DNA from 3 places in the Halomonas sp. TG39a genome. Region 1 is predicted to be linked to each of the others. Evidence: predicted binding sites of a transcription regulator. Region 1 holds the regulator's gene; each other region holds the start of a gene.
The links. The regulator LexA, encoded in region 1, represses DNA repair genes until DNA is damaged. The targets are predictions, from matches to a motif close to TACTGTNTANNTANACAGTA.

Region 1 (9,790 bases):
GTCAGGGTTGACGGCGCCCTGCACCACGGTTTCGCCCAAGCCCCACGAGGCGGTGACGAAAACGGCCTCTTTAAAGCCGGATTCGGTGTCTAGGGTAAACATAACACCTGCCGCGCCGGTCTCTGAACGCACCATTTTCTGCACGCCTGCCGACAAGGCGACATTTTCGTGGGCGTAGCCGCGGTGGACACGGTAAGAGATTGCGCGATCATTAAATAGCGAGGCGAAAACTTCGTGCACCGCACGCTTGATATTGTCGAAGCCCTCAATATTAAGGAAGGTTTCCTGTTGACCAGCGAAGGAGGCATCGGGCAGGTCTTCAGCGGTCGCCGAGCTGCGCACAGCCACTTTCAACTGCGGGTGTTGTTGCTGCAACTGGCCGTAAGCATCGCGCAAGGCCGCTTCAAAGCTAGGGGGTAGCGGTGTATCGATGATCCATTGGCGAATATTGCGACCCGCCTCGGCCAGCGCCTTAACATCGTCGACATCCAGGCGAGCCAGGGTGGCATTAATACGCTCGTTTAACCCTTCGTGGGAGAGAAATTCACGGTAAGCGTGGGCGGTAGTGGCAAAGCCACCGGGCACCGTTACGCCAGCACCGGAGAGGTTGGAAATCATTTCACCCAGCGAGGCGTTTTTACCACCTACGCGTTCGACGTCGGCCATGCCCAGCTGATCGAACCACAGAATGTACTCTTCCACGTAACCCCCTCGCTCATAGATATCGGCATGGCCACTGATATGGGCATTAATGCCGTGGGCCATGGATAATTCAATGGCTACCCTAGCACCGCGCCAATACATTCGCCATTGGTCTAATAGCGAAGAGAGTGGAGGATTTTTACAACAGCGGCGCTTTTTTGGCTATTTATGTAGTCAGGCCCATCCGACGCAGCCATAGCGGCCGATGACACGTTGTGCTGGCAAACGCCTCGGCACACAATAGGCGGATCACTCATCAGTGGATTTCGTTATGAGACGTACGGCTTTTTTTATTTCAGATGGTACCGGGATCACGGCGGAAAGTTTAGGCCGTAGCTTGCTGGCTCAGTTCAGCGATGTTGAGATCGATATGCTGACCAAGCCCTATATCGATACGTTGGAAAAAGCTCAGGCGTTAGCCGCAATTATTGAGTCAACGGCCAACCGCGACGGCCATCGCCCGATCATCATTGATACCATTGTGGATCAACAGATTCGCGATGTTATTCGTCAGGCATCCGGGTTTAAAGTCGATATTTTTTCCACCTTCCTGGAGCCCTTGGAGCAGGAGTTAGAGACGCACTCTTCCTACAGCGTTGGCCGCACCCATTCGATTGGCAGTGATGACGTTTACATGGACCGCATACACTCCGTGCACTTTGCGCTGGATAACGACGACGGTGCCCGGACGCATCAATACGATAAGGCAGATATCATTCTGGTCGGCGTTTCGCGCTGCGGCAAAACCCCTACTTCGCTCTACCTGGCTTTACAGTTCGGCATTCGAGCGGCTAACTATCCGCTGACAGAAGATGATTTAGACGAAGATGGCATGCTCAAGCTACCCAAGGCGCTCGTGCCCCATCGGCAAAAGCTGTTTGGCTTAACCATTGATGCGCGGCGCCTATCGGCGATTCGCAACGAGCGACGTCCCAATAGCCGCTATAGCTCGATGGATCAGTGCCTGCAAGAAGTGGAACAGGCAGAGTCGCTCTACCGCACCATGCACATTCCCTATATTGATGCGACACGCTTCTCGGTCGAGGAGATTTCCACACGAATGATTGCCGAAACCGGCTTAGCGAGGCGCTTCTCGCCCCGCTAAGCCTAAAACATCACCACAAGCCCTCAGCGGATCACATGCCCTTGGGGGCAAAAATTCCCGGTGCGTTGCGCCAGTAGCCTTTGTAATCCATGCCAAAGCCAAACACATAGCGGTCGGCCACTTCCAGGCTGCAGTAGTCAGCTTTTAAACCGGGCACTGCTTTGCGGTTGTGTTGTTTATCCACCAGCACCGCCGTGGTAACACTGGCGGCCTGGGCTTCTTCACAGTAGGCCAAAATCGCCGCCAGGGTCGCGCCTTCATCCAAAATATCGTCGACGATAACAACATGACGACCGGCCATCGGCACTTCCGGAGAAACCCGCCAAAATAGCTCGCCGCCACGTAGCTCGTTGCGGTAGCGAGTGGCATGCAGATAATCCACTTCCAGCGGGAAGCCCAAGCGGGTCAGCAGGTGCCCCGTGGTAATTAAGCCGCCATTCATCACGCAGTAAAACACCGGCAGTTTATCGCCTAAATCTCGGGTGATAGCTTCTGCCATGCGGTCAAGCGCCCGCTCTACTTCTTGCTGCGAAATTAAGCAGTCGGCGTTATCCATTAGTTCGCGCATCGAGTCCAACGACTCTAAGGCTTCTTTATCCAGCTTTGACATCTACCAACTCCACGCGGGTGAAAAGCTTCATTTATTTGAGCAAGCGATTTATTCAGCGCTGGGCTTGGGCTTATCCGCCAGCGCTTCCAACTTAGCGTGGGCACGCCGCCAACGTCCCAGCGCACTCAGTGCATCCAGGTCTGGCCGCGCGCGGCTATAGCGCAACTTGGCGGGGCGCTTGTTATTGATCCCTTGGCACGCCTCCATGACCTCAAGCGCGGCGGCTCGGTCATTACACACCAGCAGCATATCGCAGCCTGCTGCGAGCGCGGCTTGGGCACGCGCCTTGGGTTCGCCCGCTTCGTGGGCGCCCGCCATACTCAGATCATCAGAAAAAATGCAGCCTTTGAAGCCTAGCGACTCCCGTAACATACCCAACCAATTGGGTGAAAATCCTGCGGGGCGTGTATCGAAAGCGGAGTAAATAACATGCGCAGGCATGACCCCATCTAACTGCGAGGCTAACTGGGTAAAGGGCACAAGATCGTGCTGTTTAATCACGTCTAGCGGGCGACCGTCTATCGGTAGGGCAACATGGGAGTCCGCCGCCACCCCACCATGGCCGGGGAAGTGCTTGCCCACTGCGGCCATACCGGCATCGTGAAGCCCTTGAATAAAGGCGCTGCCCAGCTGGGCCACGTGCTGGGGATCACTGCTAAAACTGCGGTCACCAATAACGCTGGAGAGGCCGCTCTCAACATCCAATACCGGAGCGAAACTAAGATCCAGCCCGCAGGCGGCCATCTCCATCCCCAACAGCCAACCGGCGTCCTTGGCTAACGCCAGACCGTCTTCCGGGGAAGCGCGGTAGCACTCGCCGATACGCGCCATGGCAGGCAGGCGTGTTAAGCCCTCTTTAATACGCTGAACGCGACCGCCCTCCTGATCCACTGCGAGCAGTAAATCAGCCCGCACGCGGCGAATATCGCTGCACAGCTGGCGCACCTGGTAGCCATTTTCGACATTGCGGGCAAATAGAATAACGCCCCCTACCGTCGGTTCCAGCAACAGGCGTTTTTCTGCCGCCGTCAATTTTGGGCCTTCAAGGTCAAGCATGACCGGGCCTAACGGTTGAGTCATCGTGATAGGTCCATGAAAAGGGGCGATGATTCTAGACGATCGTCTAGCGGTGTCAAAAACTTATCAATCAAAGGATTGCCGTCCGCCGTGCAACCAAACCGGGGTGCCCGGTAACGCGAGCGCAAAGAGGGTTAGCAAATCACTATTACGTAAACGAATGCAGCCGTGGGAGGCCGCAACGCCCATGGGTTCGTCAGGCGGTGTGCCGTGCAGGTATATATAGCGCCGTTGCGAGTCCACCTGACCGCCGCGGTTCACGCCCTTTTCTAATCCGCAAAGCCACAGAATGCGGGTCAAAATCCAGTCACGCTCTGGATGCGCTTCGGCTAGCGCGGATGAAAACGTCTCGCCTGTCCAGCGGCGGCCTCGAAACACTGCGTTGTCGGGCATATCACCGCCAATGGCGGCGCGCACATAGTGCCAGCCGTAGGGGGTTTTACCACTACCATTACGCTCCCCGACACCGGCGGCAGCGGATGAGATCGCACACTCATGGAGCACTTTCGGCCCTCGCCAGCAGCGCAGCAGCTGCTGGGTAGTATCAATCTCCAGCCAGATATTCTCAGCCGGGGGTAGCTCAGCTAGCGTAGGCGTTCGCATGTTTTCCTTCTTCTGGCTTGGCTTCTTCAAGGGCGAGCGGTAACGGTGCATTCATGGCCGCCACAACGACCGGCAGCAATCGCTTGACTAAATCACGTACTGAAACCTGTTCGTGATAATCTTTTTCAGCGATATCACGCAGTGCATCAAGGCCGGACAGGGTAAATATTACCGTGCCAAGCATAAAGTGTAGCCGCCAAAAGCGCTCCGCGTCAGGTAGGTCCGGCGTGGCTTGTCGCACCAGCTCGGTGAAGCGGGTAAACACATCGCCATACTCTTGCTGGATATAGCGCCTAAGATGCCCCTGTGCCTGGCTGTAGGCAAGGCCGAGCAAGCGCATAAACACTTTTAAACTATTGCGTTCAGCGGGCACTGCAAGAACGGTGGTTGCCATGGTTTCGAGCAGGGTTTCAAGCTCAATAACCCGCCCAGCATGCTGTCCTTCCAGCTCATCAAGGGCGGTGTGAAAACGCTGGGTGAAGGGGTCCAAATAGCGGGCAAAGACGGCCTGAATCAAGGCTTTTTTGGAGCCAAAATGGTAATTCACAGCGGCTAAATTGACGCGCGCTTTGCTAGTGATGTTGCGCAGCGAAGTTTCGGCAAAACCCCGCTCTGCAAACAGCACCTCGGCAGTATCGAGTATACGGGTCACCGTATCAGATTGAGCCATGTCGCTCTCCAGGGAAACAGGTGTTTAAAACATAGCAAAATACTATGCCATAACCATGGCGGTCTCAACGCTTGATTTATTAACAAAATACAGCCCGTTAAATAAGCAGAAGCTTAGTTTCAAACGATTAGAAAAATTGCATAGACATCGAAGATAGCCACTGACAAGGCATATACTGGACAGAGGAACATACTGTATACTTAACCACTGATTGATTAAGTTGCCATTTAATTTGTTACTGTCTATTCACTATTTATGGAGTCTGGTATGTCGCGTCCGCTAACCGCTCGCCAACAGCACGTGTTCGATTTTATCGTTAAAACGATGGGCGAATTTGGCTACCCTCCTACCCGCGCCGAAATTGCCAAGGCGCTTGGCTTCCGCTCCCCCAACGCGGCCGAAGAGCACCTGCGCGCGCTGGAACGCAAAGGCGTTATTCGCATTATTCGCAACACTTCTCGCGGTATCCGCCTGCCCAACCAGGAACCGCAAGAAGTCATGGAGAGTGCTGCCACCGCCTTACCCGCAGCCAACGTTGAAACGCTGCCAACGGGCCTACCCGTGATCGGTGAAGTGGCCGCAGGCAGCCCCATTTTGGCCGCTGAACATATTGACCGTTACTGCCCGCTACCAGCCGAGTACTTTACCCCCAAAGCCGACTACCTGCTGCGCGTGCGCGGCCTTTCGATGAAGGATATTGGCATTTTGGAAGGGGATTTATTGGCAGTTCACCGTACCGACCGGGTACGCGATGGCCAGATTGTAGTGGCACGCCTAGAGGATGAAGTAACGGTTAAACGCTTCAAGCGCCAGGGCCACCAAGTGACGCTATTTGCCGAGAACCCTGACTTTGCGCCCATTGAAATCGACCTGCGCTCCCAGTCGCTCGATATCGAAGGCGTCGGCGTTGGTGTGATTCGTGGCGGCAACGGCCAGGCACTCGGCTAGTCGCCGCCCTGGCCATCCCTACTGCAGATCGATATAGCGGTGGTCATTGAAGGTGGCCACCCAATGGGGGTGATAAACCAGCAGAATACTCAGCAGCATGCCGGTGATAAACGCCTCTGAAGGCATTAACAGCGGTAAGAAGCGCGCATACTCCTGGGCGAGATAAATCGCCTCAGGGTCAGTCCCCGCAACGATGATCAGCAGCACCGCTGCCAGCCCTCCTCCCAGCGTTGCCAGCGCCGCACCAAAAAAGCCGCAGGCAAACAAAAACACCATCAGGTTATCCGGCAGGCGGCGATCTACCAGCCGCCATACCGTGCCAATGACGGCCGCCGGGACGACACCGGTAACCAGCACGTTTGCCCCCAGCAGCAGCCATTCATTGCGCCCAATTACCACCATGGCGATATTAATCAGCACGTTGCTAATCAGCGCCAATGGCGCTTTAAAAACGAGTGTCATTAAAACCGTGAAAACAAGGTGCAGCGTTAGCCAATCAACCGCCTGCGCACGCAGCTGCCACATCAGCATCACCGCCAGCGTGGCGCCCAGCCAGCGGTGCTGAAGCGCGGTATCCGCTATTAACACCTGCCAGGGCCGCCCCCAAAGTGCCCACGCGATCACTGCTAACGAGAGTAGCCAGGTGAGCAGCAGCGCCCAGGGTGCTAATACACTTTGCGCAAACGACATGGCGGCCTCTCAGGTTGATGAGGGTTAACTAAAGACCACTGTCTTATTGCCGTGGACCAGCACGCGATCCTCTAAGTGCCAGCGCAAACCGCGAGCAAGTACGGCTTTTTCAACGTCACGGCCAAAACGTACTAAGTCAGTGGGCGTATGGCAGTGGCTTACGCGATGAATATCCTGTTCGATGATGGGGCCTGCGTCGAGTTCCTCGGTCACGTAGTGGCAAGTAGCACCTATCAGCTTAACGCCCCGCTGGTATGCCTGGTGGTAGGGTTTTGCCCCGGCAAAGGAGGGCAAAAAGCTGTGATGAATATTGATCACTCGTCCCGCATAGCGCGCGCACAGCTCGGGGGGCAGTATTTGCATATAGCGCGCCAGCACCACGCAGTCAGCGCGAGCGCTATCGATTTCGGCCTGTACCTTGGCAAACGACGCTTGCTTATTTTCGGGGTCTACCGGGACGTGGTGGTAAGGAATGCCGTACCACTCGGTCAGCGAACGCATATCGTCATGGTTGGAGATAACACCGACAATATCGCAATCCAGCTCACCCGCCTGCCAGCGGTAAAGTAGATCGACCAAGCAGTGCGACTCCCGCGACACCATCAGCACCACACGCCGACGCAGCTGGGTATCCACCAGGGACCACTGCATATTGAATTCGCTGGCCACCGGCTCGAACGCCGCGCGCAGGGCTTCCACCGACATACCGACCGAATCCGCCAGAATTTCGTAGCGCATAAAAAAGCAGCCGGTTTCTAAATCGGAGTGCTGGCTGGCTTCGGTAATGGAGCCGCCCTGCTGGGCAATAAAGCTCGATACCCGTGCAACAATCCCCACCCGGTCAGGACAGGAAACCACTAAACGATAATAATGAGACATGTGAGCTACTCTTGACCTATTGCTAAGTTAATTATGACAAACCAGCGGCTTAGGTCGCATAGTGTATCGGAAGGGCATGGAAGATTGTTAGCCGCCCCTGCCTTCCCGTATAGTTAAGTCACTACTTTTTAGGTTTTTCATAACAGATGCATTCACCACGCGTTCAAATTCGTCCCCGTCGTCGTCCACCGCTGCGCATGTTGCCGCTGGGGGGATGCGGTGAGATTGGAATGAATCTAACGCTATACGGCTACGACGATCACTGGATAGCCGTCGATTGCGGCATGATGATCCGTCAGGATCTTCCCAACTCTCCACTGCAGGTACCCAATCTCGATACACCGAAAGCACTGGGGATCGTGCCCAAAGCGCTCTTTATCACCCACGGCCATGAAGACCACATTGGTGCAGCTGCCTGGCTTTGGCCGATGTGGAACTGCCCTATTTATGCCACCCCGCTAGCGGCTGGGCTGTTGCGACTGAAGTTTGCCGAGCATCAGCTTAGCAGCGCGGCCATCCATGTTATTGAACCTGGCGAGGCGCTGGAAAGCGGGCCGTTCACGCTGCGTTATTTGCTGTTAACGCACTCTATACCCGAAAGCTGTGCGTTGATCATGAGCGTCGGTGGCTACCGCGTCTTACATACCGGCGACTGGAAACTCGACCCTGAACCGATCATCGGCACGCCGATAAGCGCGACCCAATTCAAGGCGCTCGCCCCAGTGGATTTAGTGGTGGGCGACTCCACCAACGCTCCCATGCCCGGCCACTCAGGCAGCGAGGGTGATGTTGCCCGTGCGCTGGCAAAAACCCTCAGCAACTGCCAGGGCCGGGTGGTGGTCTCCTGCTTTGCGAGCAATCTTGCCCGGGTGTTAGCGATAGGACGCGCAGCCCATCAATGTGGCCGTCGTATCAGCTTGATGGGGCGTTCCATGGAGCGCATGGTCAGCGTCGCGCGGGGGCTCGGCTATATGGATGATTTACCGCCGCTGGTGCCCAATCACGACCTTGGCTACCTGCCCCCGGATGAAGTGGTGATTATCGCCACCGGCAGTCAGGGAGAGCCCCGCGCCGCGTTACAGCGCCTAGCCCAGGGCCGTCACCCCTATGTGGATCTTCAGCCAGGCGATAACGTCATCTTCTCGGCCAAAGCCATTCCCGGCAATGAGCGACCCATTGAGCAGCTTAAAAAGCGTTTGGCGCACCTAGGTGTCAGCATCTATGACGAGTTCAATCACCCTGAACTGCACGCCACAGGGCATCCTGCTCAGGATGAGCTGATCAAGCTCTATCAGTGGGTCAGGCCCAAGCATCTTATGCCGGTGCATGGCGAAGCACGCCATCAGCAGGCTCACCAGGCCATTGCCAAGCAGCTAGGTATTAGCGCCCCATTGACGCCGGTAAACGGCGATCTGATCAGTTTTGATAGCCACGGATTGCACTGTGAAGCACGCTATCCGCAGCCACCCTGCATTGTCAGTCAAAACAGCGTCGTGCCCCACCCTGGCTTGGAGGTGAACGATGCCAATAAAGCCCGTCGCGGCAGCTTGTACCTAGCGCTACCAGTGACCGCGACTGACACTGGCTGGGCGCGCATTGGCCGCTTGATGCTGGATGCCTCAGGGGCCAGCCCGCTGGATGAAGATAGCTTTAGCGATTGGCTGGATGATCAGCTTGAGGAGATTGCCGCAGAGACGCTGGCCGACTTGCGACAGGCATTGCAGCCCCGCTTGGTTCACTGGCTGGCGGAGCATATGCAGCACCTACCCGACGTGCACCTACAAATCATGGCCGCCGAAATGCCAGATCCTATTATTCTGGACAACGCCGCCAATCGTTAGAAGAGTTGCTCGCGCTGGGCCAACATCAACGCCAACGCGCCGCATCTTGTTGATCAGAGTGGCGCTCTTTGACCCAGTACTCACCCTGGGTAGAGTGCTCTTTCTTCCAGAAAGGCGCCTGGGTTTTAAGGAAATCCATAATAAAATCGCAGGCTTCGAACGCCTCACGGCGGTGTGCACTAGCAACTAACACCCGCACAATCGGATCGCCCGGTTCCAGGTAGCCAACGCGATGAATAATCCGCACCGCCTGGAGCGACCAGCGCTGCCAGGCCTGTTCGCCAATATCTGTCAGCGTGCGCTCAGTCATGCCGGGGTAGTGCTCCAGCGTTAACCCCGTGACGTCAGGCGTTTCATTAAAATCACGCACTAAGCCGGTAAAACTCACCACCGCGCCAATATCGCTACGCCCCGCCAATGCATCGTCATAGCCGTAGGCCATCGAGAACGGGGCGGCTTGAATCGCCACCTTAATATCCAGCTTAATATCCACTCTAGCCCCCTGTGACCGGTGGGAAAAACGCTACTTCGTCATCATCGGTCACTAACGCATCGTCATTGGCCATGACTTGATTGATGGCACATAGCGTACGCTGGTCGGTGAGTTGCTTAAAGCGACTATCGCGCTCGGCCAGCGCTGCTTTCAATCCGCCAATATCACGGCT
Region 2 (9,790 bases), 240 kb from region 1:
AGATTCTAGGCATTGGTGAAGAAGAAGCCCAAGAGAAATTCGGCTTCCTGCTGGATGCGCTGCAGTACGGTGCGCCCCCCCATGGTGGCTTAGCTTTTGGCTTGGATCGCCTGGTAATGCTGATGGTTGGTGCTAAGACGATTCGTGAAGTGATCGCCTTCCCGAAAACCCAGAGCGCTGCCTGTTTGATGACCAACGCGCCGGGCGAAGTCAGCCCCGAGCAGTTGAAAGATTTGAACATTCGCCTGCGCCAAAAAGCTAAAGCAGAAACAGCCGCCGAATAAGTCGGTTGGTTGACTGCCTAACACCGACGCTACGGCGTCGGTGTTTTTATAGGTTAATGCTATGGATGCAACACCGCCCGCCGTACCTATCCGCATTTTAGGCATTGACCCAGGGTCCCGGGTGACTGGCTATGGGGTGATTGATGTGGTCGGGGTTAAACCTTGCTATGTAGCGAGTGGCTGTATTCGTACCGCGGAAGGGGCGTTAGAGCAGCGCTTGGCGCAAATCTACGCCGGTTTAAGTGAAGTCGTCGGTTTGCATCGGCCCAGCGAGGTCGCTATTGAGCGGGTCTTTATGGCCAAAAACCCTGATTCAGCGCTGAAGCTTGGTCAGGCTCGCGGTGCGGCCATGGTGTGCATGGCCAACCATGGTTTAAGCCTGGCTGAATACGCTGCGCGTCAAATTAAACAGGCAGTTACCGGTCAGGGCGGCGCGGATAAAGAGCAGGTGCAGCATATGGTTACCGCGATACTGCAGCTCTCTGCTACTCCTCAAGCCGACGCTGCGGATGCGTTAGCCATTGCGCTAACCCATGCCTATAACGGCCACGCCTTTAGCGGCCAGGGTCTACCCGCCGCACCATCTCGGGGACGGCGTCGCTCCACTGGCCGCTGGCGGCTTTAAATGACGCTTAGACAATGTGCCCATAGCCGTGTCTGAGGGCAGATTGAAGCGAGGGTCTTTTGACCAGGGCCGGAAAGTGTTCCCAACAATTTCGGCATTTCCGCCATCCATGGCGGTCAGATGGCGAAAGTAGCGCCCTCGCGGAAATCTGGCCTCACCACTCACCTTGAACTACTGGTCACCTGTACAGAGTCGCTTTATAGTAATCATCTGTTTTTCACTCTTTTTCACCCCTGTGCGAGCGAATTTATGATTGGACGTCTGAGTGGCCAGCTAGTGGCGAAGCAACCACCCTGGATTGTGATTGATGTTCACGGTGTAGGTTATGAGCTGGAAACCTCAATGAATACCCTGGTCGCGCTCCCGGCGGTGAACGAGAGCGTTTCATTATTCACTCATCTGACCATTCGTGATGATGCACACCTACTGTATGGGTTTGGTCGTGAGCACGAGCGTGCACTGTTCCGCGCCTTGATCAAGGTCAATGGCGTAGGGCCCAAGCTGGCACTGGCCATCCTGTCAGGTATGGACGAAGACGCCTTTATGCGCTGCGTGCGTGATGACGACAGTAAAGCGCTGACAACGCTGCCAGGGGTGGGTAAGAAAACCGCTGAGCGGCTGATAATTGAAATGCGAGACCGTTTTCCAGAATGGGAAGACGGCAGCAACGCGCTACTCCCCCTTGAAGCAACCAATGGCCGTGCCTCTGCCCGCAATAATCTTGCCGATGCGGAAGCCGCTTTGGTTAGCTTGGGGTATAAACTGACTGAGGCGTCGAAAATGCTCGCCGACATCGACCCCAATCAGTCCACCGAAGCACTGATCAAAGCCGCCCTTACCCAGCGCATGAGTTGCTAACCAGACAGTGATATAAGTCCGATGTTGCGGATAACGAGTAGACCTTTTGCAATCGCCATAAAGAAGAGCACCTATGCTAGAACACGATCGGCTGATCGCCGCAGAGCCTGAACAGGGTGAGGGGCGCATTGATTACGCTATTCGTCCTAAGCGGCTGGATGACTATATTGGCCAGCCGCGTGTACGGGAACAGTTGGAAATCTTTATTGGTGCTGCCCGGCAGCGCGAAGAGAGTCTGGATCACACCCTGGTATTCGGCCCCCCAGGGTTAGGTAAAACGACCCTCGCGCATATTATTGCCACTGAGATGGGGGTCGGTATGAAATCGACTTCCGGCCCAGTGCTCGAGCGGGCCGGCGATTTAGCCGCCATGTTGACTAATTTAGAGCCTGGCGACGTACTGTTTATTGACGAAATTCATCGGCTGTCGCCGGTAGTTGAAGAAGTGCTCTATCCTGCCATGGAAGATTTTCAGCTCGATATCATGATTGGTGAAGGGCCTGCAGCACGTTCGATTAAGCTGGACCTTCCCCGCTTTACCCTGGTGGGCGCGACTACCCGGGCAGGATTATTAACCTCTCCACTGCGTGATCGGTTTGGTATCGTTCAGCGGCTTGAGTTTTATAATCTTGAAGAATTAACGGAAATTGTTTCGCGTTCAGCGCGTTTGTTAGGGGTTGAGACCAGCCACGATGGCGCCATTGAAATAGCCCGACGCTCCCGCGGCACGCCGCGAATAGCCAACCGGTTGCTACGCCGGGTGCGCGATTATGCCGAAATGAAAGGTAACGGCGTCGTCGATGTGGCCATGGCTGATGCCGCCCTTAATATGCTTAATGTGGATCACCACGGTTTGGATCATATGGATCGACGGCTGCTACTGGCCATGATCGATAAATTTGATGGCGGGCCGGTGGGCATTGACTCGCTCGCCGCTGCCATCAGCGAAGAGCGTGACACTATCGAAGATGTGATTGAGCCCTATCTTATTCAACAAGGCTTGATGATGCGCACCCCTCGTGGGCGGGTGGTTACCCGTCAAGCGTGGCTGCACTTTGAGCGTGTGCCCCACGAACAGGCAACCGACATGGAAGGAGAGCGCCGTCCGTGAGCCGTTACATAAGCGAAGGCTACCGACTGCCGCTGCGTGTTTATATGGAAGATACTGACGCGGGAGGTATTGTCTACTACGTTAACTACTTGAAGTTTATGGAGCGTGCGCGCAGCGAATGGCTCCGCCAGTTGGGCCTGGATCAGCAAACGCTGCTAGACGAAGGTACACAGCTAGTGGTATACCGCTTGGCCTGTCACTATGCGAAACCGGCTTGTTTAGACGATGCGTTGGAAATTAGCGCCAACGTTAGCGATGTTGGGCGCTGTCGGATGACATTTGAACAGCAGGTTTGGCGTGCTGAGGAACTCCTTTGCTCTGCCACAGTCGAGATAGCCTGCTTGAGCACCGAGCGTTTGCGACCCAAAGCATGGCCAGCAGCGCTTAACGTTTTGACCCGGGCCTCTTAACCAAGAGGTCATTCACTGTGTCGGCAATACCGACCCTAATAGATTGATGAGGGCACCTGTGAACGATAACACCATGTCCATTCCCCATTTGATAATGAATGCCAGTACGGTAGTGCAACTGGTAATGCTACTACTGCTGGTGGGGTCGATCCTCTCTTGGGTAGTGATTTTTCAGCGCAGTATTGCGCTGGGCCGTGCCAAGAAAGAGTACAACCAATTTGAGGAATCTTTTTGGTCAGGTGTCGACTTAAACGAGCTCTACCGTGAGATCCCTACTGATGACCCGCGCCACGGCGCCGAGCATATTTTTCAAGCCGGTTTTCGCGAATTTAACCGTTTGATGCCTAAAACCCGCGACCCGGATACCGTGCTGGAAGGTGTGCAGCGCAGTATGCGCGTGGCGTGGTCGCGGGAAGAGGATCGCTTAACCCAACACTTGGTCTTTCTTGCCACAGTGGCCTCTGCGAGCCCCTATATCGGCCTATTCGGCACCGTGTGGGGCATCATGGGCTCGTTTCAGGCCCTATCGCTCACCCAGCAAGCCACTCTTGCCACGGTGGCTCCTTGGATTGCCGAAGCGCTAATCGCAACGGCCATGGGGCTATTTGCGGCGATTCCTGCGGTGATTTTCTATAACCGCCTGTCCAACTCATCCTCTCGTCTGCTGGGCAAATACGAAGACTTTGCCGAAGAGTTTCACGCGATCCTGCACCGCAATTTGCAAGGTCGTGACGGCAAACCGAGCGCCAGCTAAGGGAGAGAGCCATGCAAGGACCGTTCAATCGCAGTAATAAAAGCAAGCCGATGGGGGAGATTAACGTCGTCCCTTTTATCGACGTCATGCTGGTACTGCTAGTGGTTTTTATGATCACCGCGCCGATGTTGACCCAGGGCGTACAAGTAGAGTTGCCGCAAGTCACCTCCCAACCCATTGAGACCCAGGAAGATAATGATCCCATCGTTATCTCGGTGGACAGCGACGGGGGCTACTTCATCACGCTGGGAGAAGACTCCACATCGGTTACCCTGGACGAGATGTCCCAGCGGGTGACGACGATTCTTGAGCGCCGTCCGGGTACACCGGTCATGGTGCGCGGTGACCGTAATGTGGCCTATGGGCAGATTGTCGTCTTGATGAGTACCCTGCAAGGCGCCGGTGTGGCTAATGTGGGGCTGCTTTCCGAGCCGCCGCAAGATGGGTAAGGGTAAGCTGCACATGGCACCGAAAGCCCCGCGCGATCCTCAAGATGTCGGCTATAAATGGCCGACTGTGCTGGCGATAGGCGTGCACGTCGCGATTGTAGCGTTTAGCTTGATCAGCCTGCCTAGTCGAGACGCAGAGCCCGATAGCTCCTCGATTGTTCAGGCGACACTGGTCAGTACCGAAACGTTTACCGATCAGGCTCAGCAGGCCACAGAAGAGCAAGCGGCATTGAATGCGCCCGCCGAAGCCCCTACCGAGCCGGAAGAGTCTTCAGCTAGTGAGGAGCCTTCAGCCAGTGAACAGCAGGCTGCTGCCGAGCAGCAAGCAGCAGAAGAGGCCGCCCAGCAGGCGGCGGAAGCTGAAGAGCAAGCATTAGAAGAAGCGCGTGCTACTGCAGAGGCTGAAGCCCAGCGCAGAGCAGAAGAGGCGGCTGAGCAGGCTGAACAGCAAGCGGCCGAAACAGCTGAACGTGAAGCCGAAGCGGAAGCTGCCGCACAGCGCCAACGTGAAGTGGAAGAGGCGCAGCGCCAGCAGGAAGCCACAGAGCAACAGCAACGCGAAGAGGCCGAAGCAGAACGCCAGCGCGAAGCGGAAGAGCAACAGCGCCGGGAAGCGGAAGAAGCTGAACGTCAGCGTGAAGCGGCAGAACAGCAGCAGCGCGAAGAAGCAGAAGCCGAACGCCAGCGTGAAGCTGAAGAGCAGCGTCTTCGTGAGCAAGAGGAGGCTCAACGGGAGCGCGAGGCTGAGGCGCAGCGACAACGTGAAGCTGAAGAGCAGCAACGTCGTGAAGCGGAGGCAGAGCGTCAACGTCAAGCGGAAGCAGCCGCAGAGGCAGCCATGCAGCGCCAGCTTGAAGGGGAAGCCGAAGCAGCTGCCAATGCCCAACAAGCGGAGCAGGCTGCGAATAATTTTAGTAACTTAATGAAACGCGCCATTGAACAAGCCTGGATAATTCCCGGCGGATCAAGTGATAGTATGCGGGCTTCTGTGAATGTGCGCCTGGGGCCGTCAGGGGAGGTATTATTAGTAAACGTAACATCATCAAGTGGCGATAGTGCCTTTGATCAATCAATTGTTCAGGCGGTTGAGCAAGCGGCACCGTTTTCTGAGCTACTACAATTGTCAGAAGATCAACAGCGCGAAGTCCGACGCAATATCACTTTGAACTTTTCCCCAGGGGGAGTCCGTTGATGCAAACTCAAGTGTTAAAGAAATTTTGGTTATTTTGCTTGCTGATCACTTTTAGCAGTGTGGCAAGTGCTAACTTAACCATTGAAATCACGCGAGGCAGCGATCAAGCACTGCCGATAGGTGTTGTGCCATTCGCAGGCTCAGACGGCCTGCCTGAAGATGTTGCACAGATTGTTCAAGATGATCTTGAGCGCAGTGGATACTTTGACCCATTGGCGCGCGGCGATATGTTTGAGCAGCCTAGCGAGTCCGGCGACGTTGAGTTCGGCACTTGGCGTTCGCTAGACGTGCGCTATTTGGTGGTAGGTACGGCCGAACAGACGGATGGCGGCTTTGAGCTGCAGTTTGAGCTAATGGATATTAGCGGCCAACGCCGGATGATGGGTGAAACCGTCACCGTCAGGGGCAATGATCTGCGCGGTGCTGCTCACTACATCAGCGACCAAATCTTTGAAGAGATTACCGATATTCGTGGTGCCTTCTCGACCAAGATTGCTTACGTCACGGCCCAGGGTATAGGGGACGACATGCAGTTTGGCCTGTACGTTGCCGACGCCGATGGTCGCCGTAGCGAGCAGGTGTTGACCTCTGACGAACCGATCATGTCACCGGCGTGGTCGCCAGATGGCACTAAGCTCGCCTATGTCTCATTTGAAACTGAGCGTCCTGCTATTTACATCCAAGATGTAGCGACTGGCCAGCGCGTGCAAGCAACCTCGTTCGAAGGCATTAACGGCGCGCCAGCGTGGTCACCCGACGGGCGGCGTATCGCTATGTCGCTGTCTAAAGATGGTCAGCCTGAAATTTATATTATGGATGTCGGCAGCCGTTCTGTAGAGCGCATTACTAATAACAACAGCATCGATACGGAACCCGCATGGGCACCGGATGGACGCAGCCTGCTGTTTACCTCGGATCGTAGCGGTGGCCCCCAGCTCTATCAATATGCATTGGGTGGTGGCGAGGCCCAACGGCTGACGTTTACCGGAAACTACAACGCTCGCGGTCGCTACTCACCCGAGGGCGAGCAGATATTCCTGATCCACCGTTCTAGCCGTGGCTATCAAGTAGCGAGGCAAGATCTAAGCGGCGACCGCTTGGTAGTATTAAGTGAATCAACAAGAGATGAATCTCCTAGTGTTGCGCCGAACGGGACCATGGTAATCTTCGCTACCCAGCAGGGTAACAGTGGGGTGCTAAGTGCTGTTTCTGCCGATGGCCGTTCATCATTCAGGCTGCCATCAGCACAAGGCGATGTTCGTGATCCAGCTTGGTCACCCTTCTTAAATTGATTAACATTGAAATTTTAGTTTTCAGGCAAGGAGTCTGATTATGCAACTTAAACCGTTGGCTCGCTCATTAGCAGCAGCGCTATCTATCGTAGTAATCGCTGGCTGTTCCAGCACCGGCGGAACCCAAGACGGTGACTCGTACGGTAGCCAGGATGGCAGCACGACCGGTTCCAGCACCTCAGGTACAGGCACGGGCAGTCAGTATGGTTCCACTTCTGGTTCAGGCGCTGGTCAGCAGGCTGATTCACGCATTCCAGAAGTACGCACGATCTATTTCGATTACGATCGCGATACGATTAAAAGCGAGTACGAGTCTGTGGTCATGGCTCATGCGCGCTATTTACGTGCCAACCCTAATGCCCAGGTGGTTCTCCACGGGCATACGGATGAGCGCGGTACCCGTGAATACAACATGGCGCTGGGTGAGCGTCGTGCCGGTGCAGTAGAGCGCTTCCTGAATATTCAAGGCGTCTCTTCTTCACAAATGAGCGTTGTTAGCTATGGCGAAGAGCGTCCAGCCGTTAATGGCCAAGACGAGAGCGCCTACGCTCAGAACCGTCGCGTCGTATTTAACTACTGATGAATCCGGCGTGCGGCTAACCGCACGCCGTTTACGTCTCCGGAGTCATCATGAATTACAGTCTCAAGCGTTACGTTGAGAGGCTGTGCGGTGCGGGAGCCTTAGTGCTCCCGCTGTCCGTATTGCCCCTAACGGCCATCGCCCAACAGCCGCTCGTTCAAGACCTTTCCAACGATTCCAACAGCAGCTTCTATCAGCAGACGCAGCGTCAGGAAGCGTCCAGTGGCAATCTTGTACTGTTTAACCAAGTACAGGAGCACCAGCAGGAAATCCAGCAGCTACGTGGTCAGATTGAAGAGTTACGTCACCAGTTGGAGCAGTTGCGTCGCCAGTCGCAGCAGCAATATCTCGATATTGAAGATCGTCTGATGAGCAGCGGTCCAACCCAGATTGAGCAGTCCACCCCAGCGGTAGAGCCTGAAGCTGCCGAGGAAGTGGTCAATGCACCCTCAAGTCGCAATGTCAGTGAGGATGCCCAGGCCGACTATCAAGCGGCTTTTGCGCATGTTCAGGCGCGCCGTTTTGACGAAGCGATTGCGGCCTTTGAAGCTTTTGTTAGCGACCACCCTGATACTAGTCTAACGGCTAATGGTCACTACTGGCTCGGTGAACTATATGCTGCAGAGGGCGAGCTGGATGCTGCTGATCAAGCGTTTAGCCGTGTAATCGATGAGTATAGCGGCAGCAGTAAAGTGCCGGATGCGATCTATAAGCTAGGCTTGGTGAAAGCGCGTAAAGGCGAAGCAGAGCGAAGTAGAGAGCTGCTTGAGCAAGTACGTGATGACTACCCGCAAAGCAGTGCCGCGGGCCTTGCCAATGACTTTTTACGTCAATCAGCAAGTTAATATTTTTTGCTCTTTTTTTGCTTCAGGGAATCACCATGAGCTGCAAGATCGACTATCAACCAGCGCCCAACCTGTTGGAAAATCGCATCGTGTTGGTAACCGGCGCAGGGGACGGCATTGGCCGTGCCGCGGCATTAAGCTATGCCCAGCACGGGGCCACTGTGATTCTATTGGGGCGTACCATTGCCAAGCTAGAGCGCGTTTACGATGAAATCGAAGCGGCCGGAGGCCCCCAGCCTGCGATTTTTCCGCTCAACTTTGAAGGCGCCACGCTCAAAGATTTTCATGAGATGGCGGAAACCTTGGATAAAGAGTTTGGCCGCTTGGATGGCTTACTGCATAACGCCGGACTGTTAGGTCGCATCACGCCCTTTGAGCAGTATAACCCTGAGCTTTGGCAGCAGGTGATGCAGGTGAATATTAACGGGCCTATCTGGATGACCCAGGCGCTATTGCCACTGCTACAAGCGTCTGAGGATGCTTCGGTGATTTTTACCTCATCAAGCGTTGGCCGCAAAGGTCGCGCCTACTGGGGCGCTTACTCTGTGTCTAAGTTCGCCACCGAAGGGTTTGTTGAGGTATTGGCCGACGAGCTGGATAACCAACCCAATATCCGGGTTAATTCGCTCAACCCAGGGGCAACGCGTACCCAAATGCGGCGTACCGCGTTTCCCGGCGAAGATCCTTTAGCGCTACGCACCCCGGAAGACATCATGCCTACCTACTTATGGCTGATGGGGCGCGACAGTACAGGCACGAGCGGCCAAAAGTTTGATGCCCAGCCGCCCAGGGTATAAACACTCAAATGTCGATGTGCTCGGCGGCTAGCGTTTAAACGCCCCGAGGGCATCGACGAGTGCCTCGCACTCTGCAAACCATAAATCGGCAGGCCACTGCTGGTAGTCATCCTCTTCGCTGATATAGCCATAGCCCACCGCTACGGCGGTCATGCCTGCAGCGATGGCGGCTTCGATATCCCGCGCATGATCGCCGATATACCAGCACTGTGCAGGCTCAACGCCTAGGCGGCGAGCAGCCTCCCAAAGTGGCTCAGGTGCTGGCTTTTTCACGTTTAGATCATCTGCACACAGCAGCGCACCGGGCTGAAGAGCCAAGGCTTCCAGCAGTGGTAAGGTATAGCGGCGCGGTTTGTTGGTCACAATTCCCCAGGGACGCTGGTCGCCATGCCACTCCTTCAGCCATACATCGAGTGGTGAGAAAACCCGACTGTGAACGGCAACTGCCTGCTCATAGGCGTCAAGCAAAAACTGACGCGCTTGAGAATGCCCGTCTGATGTGGATTCTAACCCCAGTGCCAGGGTGACCAGGGCACTACCGCCGTTAGAGACCTGGCGACGAATGACTTCAAAAGGGAGCGGGGCTAAGCCAT
Region 3 (9,790 bases), 1.7 Mb from region 1:
AATAGCCCCCAGCAACACCAGGGCGATGGGCAGGCCCCACAGCAGATAGGTGCGGCTCTCTAAACGCGGGTTGTAGAGAATATATTCGCCAAACCGCTGCACCATGTGATTGATGATTTCGATATCCGACTGCCCGTCTTGCAACAGTTGATAAACACGTTCGCGCATATCTGCCGAAATAGGCGCGTCGGAGTCGTTAATCGCCTGGTTTTCACACAGCGGGCAGCGCATGGAGGCGGTCAAGTCGTGATAGCGCTTCTCGGTGACTGGGTCGTCAAACTCGCGCAGTTCGATACCCCCAGCCACTGCACCAAACGCCATGACTAGCAGTAGTAGCGCTGTTAGGGTTCGCATTAGCGCCATTTTTCCACCTCCGGAAGAATTCGCTCGCGCACGTCTTGCGGTGATACATAGCCTTTATGGTGGTAGCGAATCACCCCATCGGCATCGACCAGAAAGGTTTCCGGGGCACCATAAACGCCAAGATCAAAGCCTAGCTCGCCGTCAGGATCAAAAATATTGGTTTCAAACGGATCACCAAACTCGCCGAGGAACTCCATGCCCTTCTCGCGAGTATCGCGGTAGTTAACCCCGACCATGCGAATTCCGTGATCAGCTAGTTCAAGCAGTTGCGGCATCTCCTGCTTACAGGCTGGGCACCATTCGCCCCACACATTCACCAGCGTCACTTCTCCCTCTAATAGCGTTTGGTCAACTCGGCGATTTTCATCACGCAGCGTGGTGGCTTCAAAGGTCGGGAACTCCCGCGCCATCAGCGCTGAATCGCGCTGGGAAGGGTCCAGCGAGAGGCCATGGTAAAAGAACAGCGCCAGGCCTAAAAAACACACCGGCAGCAGCAGTAGCAGTAGTCGTCGCTTCATACCGTCGCCTCCCTTGCGCTATCGCCCTTGCTGGCCACGTTCGGCGCTTCACGAGTAACCGTGGCGCGGCGGTAGCGCTTGTCGAGCACTGCCAGCACACCACCTGTCGCCATAAGCAGCGCACCTAGCCACAGCCAGCGAACAAAGGGCTTGTACTGCACCCGCATCGCCCAACTGTTATCGCCAAGATTTTCACCCATAGCCACATAGAGGTCGCGGAACAGCCCTGGGCGCAGGGCCACTTGGGTCATCGGCATACCGGTGGCCAGGTAAAGGCGTTTTTCAGGCCGCATGGTAAAGCTGCGGCCTGACTCGCCCCGCTGAACCTGAAGGATCGAGGTATCCGCCAGGAAGTTAGCCCCGCGACGCTCAGTGAGTTCGGTCATGGTGAACTGATAACCCGCCACTTCGACCGTGGTACCCGGTGACATACGCACATTGCGCTCGATGTTGTAGTTGGAGACGACCGTCACACCCACAATGGTAACGGCTACGCCCACGTGCCCCAGCACCATCCCCCAGTACGCCAGGGAGAGCTTGCGCACCCCGGCCACAAACGAGCTGGCATGGCGGGTTTTATCGAACACATCACGCACCATCGGCAGCACAATCCAGAGTGCGGCGACAATACCCAGCGAGACGAACAGGTTCCACTCACCGCGATACAACAGCGGCATTAAAATGCCTAGCACCAGCGCGGCAACGCCTGCCAGCCACAGCTTACGGATCAGATCCCGCGCTGCCATGCTTTTCCAGCGCGTTACCGAGCCCAGCCCCATAAAGATACACATCACCACGGTGAGCGGTACAAACAGGGCGTTAAAATAGGGCGGGCCGACGCTTATTTTCCCCAACCCCAGAGAGTCCAGAATCAGTGGGTAAACGGTACCCAGCAGCACGGTGACGGTCATAATCACCAGGAAGATATTATTGACCAGCAGCAGCGCATCCCGGGAGAGCCAGTTAAAGCCCACTTTATGACTTACCCGCGGTGCGCGTAGGGCAAATATCAGCAGCGACAGCGTTACCGTAATGGCCAACAACATCAGGATAAAGAAACCGCGGGCAGGGTCGTTGGCAAACGCGTGTACCGACGTCAGCACCCCGGAGCGCACCAGGAAAGTACCCATCAGCGATAGCGAAAAGGTCGAGATCGCCAGCAGCACGGTCCAGCTCTTAAACGAGCCGCGTTTTTCGGTGACCGCCAGCGAGTGAACCAGCGCGGTACCCGTTAGCCAGGGCAGTAGCGAGGCGTTTTCGACCGGATCCCAGAACCACCAGCCGCCCCAACCAAGCTCGTAGTAGGCCCACCAGCTGCCCAGCGCGATACCCACGGTAAGGAACGCCCAGGCCAGGTTTGTCCACGGCCGTGCCCAGCGGGTCCAGGCCGCGTCTAAACGCCCGCCCATCAGCGCCGCAATGGCAAACGCAAAGACCACGGAAAAGCCCACATAGCCCATGTAGAGCATTGGTGGATGAACCACCAGCCCGAAGTCTTGCAACAGCGGGTTAAGGTCGGCGCCATCCTGAGGCATATCGGGCAGTAGCCGCTCGAAGGGGTTTGATGTCATCAGAATAAACAGTAAGAAGCCGACACAAACCATGCCCATCACGCCCATTACTCGCGCGACCATATCCCGCGGCAGGTTGCCGGTAAATAGGCTGGCCGCAAACCCCCAGCCCGCAAGCATAAAGCTCCACAGCAGCACCGACCCTTCGTGGTTGCCCCACACCGCGCTGAACTTGTAGTACCAGGGCAGCAGCGAGTTGGAATTGTTAGCCACGTTGGCCACACTAAAATCGTCAAGCATATAGCTAGCGGTCAAACACGCGTAGGCAATGGCAATAAACACAAACTGCCCCACCGCCATGGGTTGACCATAGGCCATCCACAGTGGTCGCCTAGTCGCCGCACCGGCCAGCGGCATCACTGCCTGCACTATCGCCATCAGCAGCGCAATGATAAGGGCAAAGTGGCCAATTTCAGGAATCAGTTTGATCAGCATGCGTGCTCCAAATTGGGCTATCTACCCTAATATTCGCTTGCCTGGGGTACGCCTTCTTCGTCCAGGCGTTTGCCCACCTCGGCGGCTTTAGCTTGGTAATCGGCGGGCGAGTAGCCTGCTTCTTCCAATGCTTGGGCCACTTCAGGGGGCATATAGTTTTCGTCGTGACGGGCAAGGACTTTGTCGGCATACAAGCGACCATCGGTCTGAAGTTCACCCACAACAACAACGCCTTGTCCTTCACGGAACAGATCCGGCAGGATGCCGCTGTAATAGACCTCCAGGTCATCGACGTAATCGGTGACGGTAAATTCGACGTCCAGGCTTTCAGGGTCACGGGAAACCGAGCCCTCTTTGACCATGCCACCGGCGCGAATCTGCCGCTCCATGGGCGCATCGCCCTGGGCAATCTGTACCGGGCTAAAAAACAAATTAATGTTCGCGCGTAGCGCGTACAGGGTTAGCCCCACGGCAATCGCGGCCAGCGACACAATGCCCAGAATAACAAACAGTTTCTGTTTACGTTTAGGCGTCATTGGCCACTCTCCTCGCTCTGTTTTCGCGTCTTGCGCGACGCTTCAAGCCTTTCAGCAGTTGGCGTTGCTCTGCACGGGCATGCCAAACGATGGCGAGCAACAGCAGCGCGGTAACGCCCCAGGCAGACCATACATAAGGCGCGTGGCCACCCATGGCGAGAAATTCAGCAAGTGAGTCAAATGCCATTAGCGAGCCTCCTCGGCGTGTACGTTCACCACTTGGCCGTTGACCAGATCCTGTACCCAGCGCTTGTTAGCTTCGCGGCGCAGAATCTCGCTGCGCGTGCGCATCAGCGTTAAGGCAATAAAAAAACTGTAAAAACCCAGCACCATAATCACCAGCGGTAGCCACATCTCGGTCGGCATGGTCGGGCGCGACGTCAAGGTAAAAGAAGCGGGTTGGTGCAGGGTGTACCACCAATCCACCGAGTATTTGATGATGGGAATATTGATCACCCCTACCATGGCCAGCACCGAGGCTGCCCGTGAAGCGCTATCCCTGCTGGTGAAAGCGCCGCGCAGGGCAATCACGCCCAAATAGAGAAACAGCAGGATCAACATGGAGGTCAGCCGTGCATCCCACATCCACCATGTCCCCCAGGTGGGCACGCCCCACACGGCGCCGGAGAACAGCGCCACAAAGGTCATTGCTGCGCCAAGAGGGGCCATCACCGCTGCCGCCATATCAGCGACTTTAATTTTCCAGACCATAAACACCAGGCCGGAGACCGCCATGGCGATAAAAATGGATTGGGCTAAAAAGGCCGCAGGCACATGGACGTATATAATCCGGAAGCTATTACCCTGTTGGTAATCCGCCGGGGCAAACGCTAGCCCCCACAGCGAGCCAACGACCAATAACAGCACCGCCGCGGCCCAGAACCAGGGCTGCAGCTTGGCGCTAATGGTGTAGAACCACTTGGGTGATCCCAATTTATGTATAAAGGCCCACATAGCGTGTCCTGTCCTTAACCGTTGATACTGATACGCAGCGATGCGGCAATCGCCCACGGCGCCAACATGAGTGAGGCAGCGAGCAGCGCGCCCAGGATAGCCAGATGGGCAGCGACGCCGTCTCCGAAAATGGCTGCCTGCACCGCACCGGCGCCAAAAATGAGCACCGGGATATACAGTGGCAGCACCAGCAGCGAGAGCAGCACCCCGCCCCGCGCCAAGCCGACGGTTAACGCTGCACCAATCGCGCCAATCAAGCTCAAGCTTGCCGTGCCCAGGGCAAGCGACAGCGCCAGCACGGCGTAGCTACCCGCTGGCAGCGCCAGCATAATACCCAATATCGGCGCCATCAGCGCCAACGGTAGGCCGGTCAGCAGCCAGTGCACGGCCACTTTGGCCAAACTCAGCGCGGCTAACGGCTGCGGCGCCAATAACAGTTGCTCCAGACTGCCATCGTCATAATCGCTACGAAACAGGCTGTCTAATGACAGCAGCGCGGCTAACAGCGCCGCCACCCACAGCAAACCCGGCGCAATGACCGCTAACAGCTCAGGGTCGGGCGAAATCGCGATCGGAAACAGCGTGATCACCAGGGCAAAAAACACCAGCGGGTTGAGCACTTCGCCACGGCGCCTCAGCAACAGCGTTAAGTCACGCACTAGCGTGGCCTTCACGGCGATCATCAAGCCACCTTTGTGCTCACGCAGTGGCACTGCTAGCACCTGTTGGGTGGCATCTGAAGCTTGTGAAGAGCTGTGTGAAGCGCCATGTAAAGAGCTGTGCAACCCTTTCTCCTTTACCCGAGGGATATCCGTCTCAACAACGGTGAGGCGGTCAATTCGTGGTGTGTCGTTACCAGCACACAGCCCCCCGCCTGAGCGTGGGCCACAAGCTGCCTTTCCAGCTCAGCGACGCCGTGACGGTCTATCGCGGTAAAAGGTTCATCCAACACCCAGAGAGACCGGGGCGTCAGCGTTAAGCGTGCCAGCGCCACGCGACGCTGCTGGCCAGCAGAGAGTTGCCCTGCAGGCACATCTTCAAAACCTGCCAGGCCAACCCGCTCAAGGGCGTCCAGGCGCTGATCCTCGTTACCGTTTTCCCCGCTGAGCGCCTGATACCATGCCAGGTTTTCTAACGGGGAAAGCCCCAACTTAATACCTGGGGCGTGCCCTAAATAGAGCAAATTAGCGAGGAAATGTTCACGCGCCTCTTTCATCGCAGCGCCATTCCAGAAAAGCTCGCCCTGATAGTCACTGAGCTGCCCGGAGAGGATTTTCAGCAGGCTGGTCTTACCACTGCCATTGGGCCCCTCGATACGCACAATTTCACCGCTGCGAATATCTAGATCCAGCCCTTGAAACAGCCAGCGGTCGTCGCGTTCACAGGCAAGCTGTCGGGCTTGTAGACACAGGCTCAAGCGTCTCTCCTGGCATATTGATTTTGCGTCGAACTCTACACGTAAAGCCCCTTGCTCGCCACTCACACAATGCGGCGCTGGGTCGCAGCGTGATCTCCATCAAAGAGGGTTAAGACTAATTACTGCTAGCACTGTATGCAAAAACAGGTCTATACTAAAAACCACTGTATGAAAGAACATGCAATGGAGATTTCATAATGACCCTATCGATGGCATCACCTACCGCTACGTTCGGCCACATGCAAGCAGTACCACGTCCCTATGCGATGGCAGCTAACGTTACCCGACGCAATACCTATGCGCTCAAAGTGCGCGGCAATGCATTGTGTGATTGCAACTTATTCGATGGCGATGTCATTATTATCCGGCGCTATCAACACGATACCCAGATAGAAACCGCCGTTGCCGAAATTAACCAGCAAACAATAGCCTTGAAGCAGCTCTCTATCAGCCGCTTTGGCGTTGAGCTATGGCCAGAGGATACTCAGCAGCCAGCGCTTTTTTTGCATAACCGGGATATTCAGGTGCTCGGCATGGTAATGGGTGTGAAAAGTGAGACTACCTTCACGGAGCATTAATGCGCTATCGGGTTCCCGAGCTGTTCCCTGCGTCATGGCATACGGCTGACATTGAAGTCGAAAAGAGCCAATTTATTACCTGGGTCTGCTACGCCCCAGATATCAATGCATTCACTAGTCTGTTGAATGCGGCAAAAACCGCGCACCCTAATGCCAGCCACCACTGCACTGCCTATATTGCCGGGCCACCCGGCGAGCAAAATCTGATTGGCTTTTCCGATGATGGTGAGCCAGGCGGCACCGCTGGCCGACCCATGTACCAGGTTCTCCAAGGCAGCCAACTGGGCCAGATTGGCTGTGTGGTGATTCGTTATTTTGGCGGCACCAAGCTAGGCACCGGAGGTTTAGCCCGCGCCTACGCCCAGGCGGTTAGCCATGCCCTTGAGACGCTACCTACACGGGAAGTGGTTGAGCGCAACAGCTACACCCTGCGACTCACCTTTGCTAATGAAGCGATTGCCCGCGCCTGGTGCGAAGAAAGTGCGATCCCTATTGAGCAAGCCGACTATGATGGTGATGGCGTGCGCCTGACCATTGGCTGGCCACGGGACTGCCCATTTGATCTTACTCCACTGGAAAACCGTTTAAAAAGTGCTATCCATATTATCACTGACTAGCTCCCTGGCTAGAGCACCCATCTATACTCAACATCCCCTCTAGACTAAACAACACGCCTATAAAAAACGCGACATACCGAAAGTGTCAGTATGCCGCGCTCTGTTGACCCACTATTAAAACAGGCGGTGAACACCTGCCTTAAGCGTTACCCCAGGTACTTGATCATTACGCCTGCGGCGACTGCCGAGCCAATCACACCCGCCACGTTGGGGCCCATGGCGTGCATCAGCAGGAAGTTATGCGGGTTCGCCTCAAGCCCCACCTTGTTAGCCACTCGCGCGGCCATCGGCACAGCAGATACCCCCGCGGCGCCGATCAAGGGGTTGATGGGCATTTTGCTCATCAGGTTCATCAGCTTGGCCATCAATACCCCGGCGGCCGTGCCAATGCCAAAGGCAACAATCCCCAAGCCTAATATCCCCAGCGTCTCGAACGACAGAAAACTCTCAGCCATCAGCTTGGAGCCTACCGACAGGCCGAGGATAATCGTGACGATATTAATCAGGGCGTTTTGCGCGGTATCCGACAAGCGCTCTACCACACCGCACTCGCGCATCAGATTACCGAAGCAGAACATGCCCAGCAGCGGAGCGGCATCGGGCAGAAACAGCGCGACCAGAATCAACAGCACCAGTGGGAAGACCACTTTTTCCAGCTTGGAGACCGGCCGCAGCTGAGTCATCTTGATCTCACGCTCTTTCTGGGTGGTCAACAGACGCATAATCGGCGGCTGAATCAGTGGCACCAACGCCATATAGGCGTAGGCGGCCACGGCGATAGCCCCCAGCAGCTCCGGCGCCAGCACGCTGGAGACGTAGATGGAGGTCGGGCCATCGGCGCCACCAATAATACCAATGGCGGCGGCCTGATTAAGCGAGAAGTCCATCACCCCCATTGAGGTGAGCAACACGGCGCCAAACAGAGTGGCAAAAATACCGAACTGAGCCGCTGCACCTAAAAACAGCGTACGTGGATTGGCCAACAGCGGGCCGAAGTCGGTCATGGCGCCCACGCCCATAAAGATAATCAGCGGAGCAATACCCGAGGCAATCGCCACACTGTAGAAGCTATAAAGCATGCCATCGCCGTACCCAACGTTCATGGCGATATCCCGTGCAGCACGCACCTGATCAGGCGCAGCCCCCTCATGGGCTAGTGATTTTAACGACTCCCGCCAGGCGTCTAAGTTCGATAGCGGATCGAGGTTTGCACCCAGCGCTGCCGCCATCTGCTGCAGCACTGCAGGCTTGGCAACCTCAATCGCTTGGTCGAGCGCTGAAATGGCCAGCCCGGCCTCAGGGATATTGGCGAGAATGCCGCCAAAGCCAATAGGCACCAGCAGCAGCGGCTCAAACTTCTTATAGATCGCCAGGTAGAGCAGCAGTAGCCCCACGACCATCATCACCGCTTGGCCAAGCTCCAGGTTGTACAGCCCCGAGCCTTCCCATAACGTTACTAATTTATCCATTATTGGGCCCTTAGAGCTCGATCAGCGTGTCGCCTACGGCGACGCTATCGCCTTCGCTGACATTAACCTTAGACACAGTGCCTGCACTGCTGGCACGCACTTCGGTTTCCATTTTCATCGCTTCAAGGATGATCACCACATCGCCCTCTGCGACGTTGTCGCCGGGGCGTACATTCACCTTGAAGATATTACCGGCCAGCGGGGCATCGATGCTTTCTCCACTACCGCCACCGCTCGGCGCAGGCGCTTCGCTAGAGGATGGCTGGGCCGACGCCGTGCCAGAGGCAGTTTGCTCTTGCACTTCGCCCAGCTCACCGCCTTCAGAGACCTCTACCACGAAGGCTTTGCCGTTGAGTTTCACGGTATAGGTTTCCGGGCCGCTGCTAGCGACCGGCGCTTTGCTTTCCACCTTGGCGGGTGTCTTTTCGGCGCTTGCTTCAGCTGCTTGGGGGACAGGCTCAAAGGCGTCGGGATTGTCGCGATTTTTAAGGAACTTCAGACCAATCTGCGGAAACAGGGCATAGGTCAGTACGTCATCCACTTCGCGCTTACCTTCGGCCAAGCGGATACCTTCAGCGCTGGCTTTGTCTTTCAGTTCGGTGGCCAGCTTGTCCATCTCGGGCGAAAGATTATCCGCCGGGCGACAGGTAATCGGCTCGCCGCCTTCCAGCACGCGCTTTTGCAGCTCAGCATTGAAGGGCGCTGGCGCGGCACCGTACTCACCTTTGAGCAGCGCCTGAACTTCCTTGGAGATCGACTTATAGCGCTCGCCCATCATCACGTTCATCACCGCCTGGGTGCCGACAATTTGCGAAGTGGGCGTTACCAGCGGAATAAAGCCAAGGTCTTCGCGGACGCGGGGAATCTCGCTCAGCACGTCGTCCAGCTTGTCGCCCGCGCCCTGCTCTTTGAGCTGGCCTTCCATATTGGTCAGCATGCCGCCCGGCACCTGAGCAATCAGAATGCGCGAATCAATACCACGCAGCGAACCTTCAAAAGCAGCGTACTTCTTGCGCACTTCGCGGAAATAACCGGCAATATCTTCCAATAGCTCAAGATCCAGCCCCGTATCGCGGCCGGTATCTTTGAGCATGGCCACCACGGACTCGGTGGGGCTGTGACCGTAGGTCATCGACATGGACGAAATCGAGGTATCGACATTATCAATGCCTGCTTCCACCGCCTTCAAAATGGTTGAGGTAGAGAGGCCGGTGGTGGCGTGGCAGTGCAGGTGCACCGGAATCGATAGCTCTTTCTTGAGCCGGGTGACCAAATCGAATGCCGTATAGGGCGTCAGTAGCCCCGCCATATCCTTGATAGCCAATGAATCTG

Region 2: the regulator LexA is predicted to act here: its motif matches at 1,082-1,101, upstream of ruvA (Holliday junction branch migration protein RuvA).
Region 3: the regulator LexA is predicted to act here: its motif matches at 5,924-5,943, upstream of U738_RS02010 (LexA family protein).

The regions. Positions count from the first base shown of each region.
Region 1 covers NZ_JQLV01000001.1:2,152,897-2,162,686, forward strand. The annotation lists gene ppsA (phosphoenolpyruvate synthase) at 1-702, opposite strand, end outside; gene ppsR (posphoenolpyruvate synthetase regulatory kinase/phosphorylase PpsR) at 974-1,807, shown strand; gene U738_RS09565 (hypoxanthine-guanine phosphoribosyltransferase) at 1,839-2,417, opposite strand; gene nagZ (beta-N-acetylhexosaminidase) at 2,466-3,497, opposite strand; gene U738_RS09575 (L,D-transpeptidase) at 3,561-4,097, opposite strand; gene U738_RS09580 (TetR/AcrR family transcriptional regulator) at 4,075-4,767, opposite strand; gene lexA (transcriptional repressor LexA) at 5,035-5,715, shown strand; gene U738_RS09590 (energy-coupling factor ABC transporter permease) at 5,734-6,405, opposite strand; gene purU (formyltetrahydrofolate deformylase) at 6,430-7,284, opposite strand; gene U738_RS09600 (ribonuclease J) at 7,515-9,125, shown strand; gene moaE (molybdopterin synthase catalytic subunit MoaE) at 9,151-9,618, opposite strand; gene moaC (cyclic pyranopterin monophosphate synthase MoaC) at 9,620-9,790, opposite strand, start outside.
Region 2 covers NZ_JQLV01000001.1:1,914,441-1,924,230, forward strand. The annotation lists gene aspS (aspartate--tRNA ligase) at 1-284, shown strand, start outside; gene ruvC (crossover junction endodeoxyribonuclease RuvC) at 346-909, shown strand; gene ruvA (Holliday junction branch migration protein RuvA) at 1,159-1,767, shown strand; gene ruvB (Holliday junction branch migration DNA helicase RuvB) at 1,841-2,878, shown strand; gene ybgC (tol-pal system-associated acyl-CoA thioesterase) at 2,875-3,288, shown strand; gene tolQ (protein TolQ) at 3,347-4,042, shown strand; gene tolR (protein TolR) at 4,054-4,491, shown strand; gene tolA (cell envelope integrity protein TolA) at 4,505-5,683, shown strand; gene tolB (Tol-Pal system beta propeller repeat protein TolB) at 5,683-6,975, shown strand; gene pal (peptidoglycan-associated lipoprotein Pal) at 7,016-7,555, shown strand; gene ybgF (tol-pal system protein YbgF) at 7,606-8,400, shown strand; gene U738_RS08510 (YciK family oxidoreductase) at 8,436-9,197, shown strand; gene U738_RS08515 (HAD-IA family hydrolase) at 9,225-9,790, opposite strand, start outside.
Region 3 covers NZ_JQLV01000001.1:431,724-441,513, reverse strand. The annotation lists gene U738_RS02050 (cytochrome c-type biogenesis protein) at 1-363, opposite strand, end outside; gene U738_RS02045 (DsbE family thiol:disulfide interchange protein) at 354-881, opposite strand; gene U738_RS02040 (heme lyase CcmF/NrfE family subunit) at 878-2,887, opposite strand; gene ccmE (cytochrome c maturation protein CcmE) at 2,914-3,423, opposite strand; gene ccmD (heme exporter protein CcmD) at 3,413-3,610, opposite strand; gene U738_RS02025 (heme ABC transporter permease) at 3,610-4,377, opposite strand; gene ccmB (heme exporter protein CcmB) at 4,392-5,060, opposite strand; gene ccmA (cytochrome c biogenesis heme-transporting ATPase CcmA) at 5,174-5,794, opposite strand; gene U738_RS02010 (LexA family protein) at 5,992-6,372, shown strand; gene U738_RS02005 (IMPACT family protein) at 6,372-6,989, shown strand; gene U738_RS02000 (sodium ion-translocating decarboxylase subunit beta) at 7,136-8,458, opposite strand; gene oadA (sodium-extruding oxaloacetate decarboxylase subunit alpha) at 8,469-9,790, opposite strand, start outside.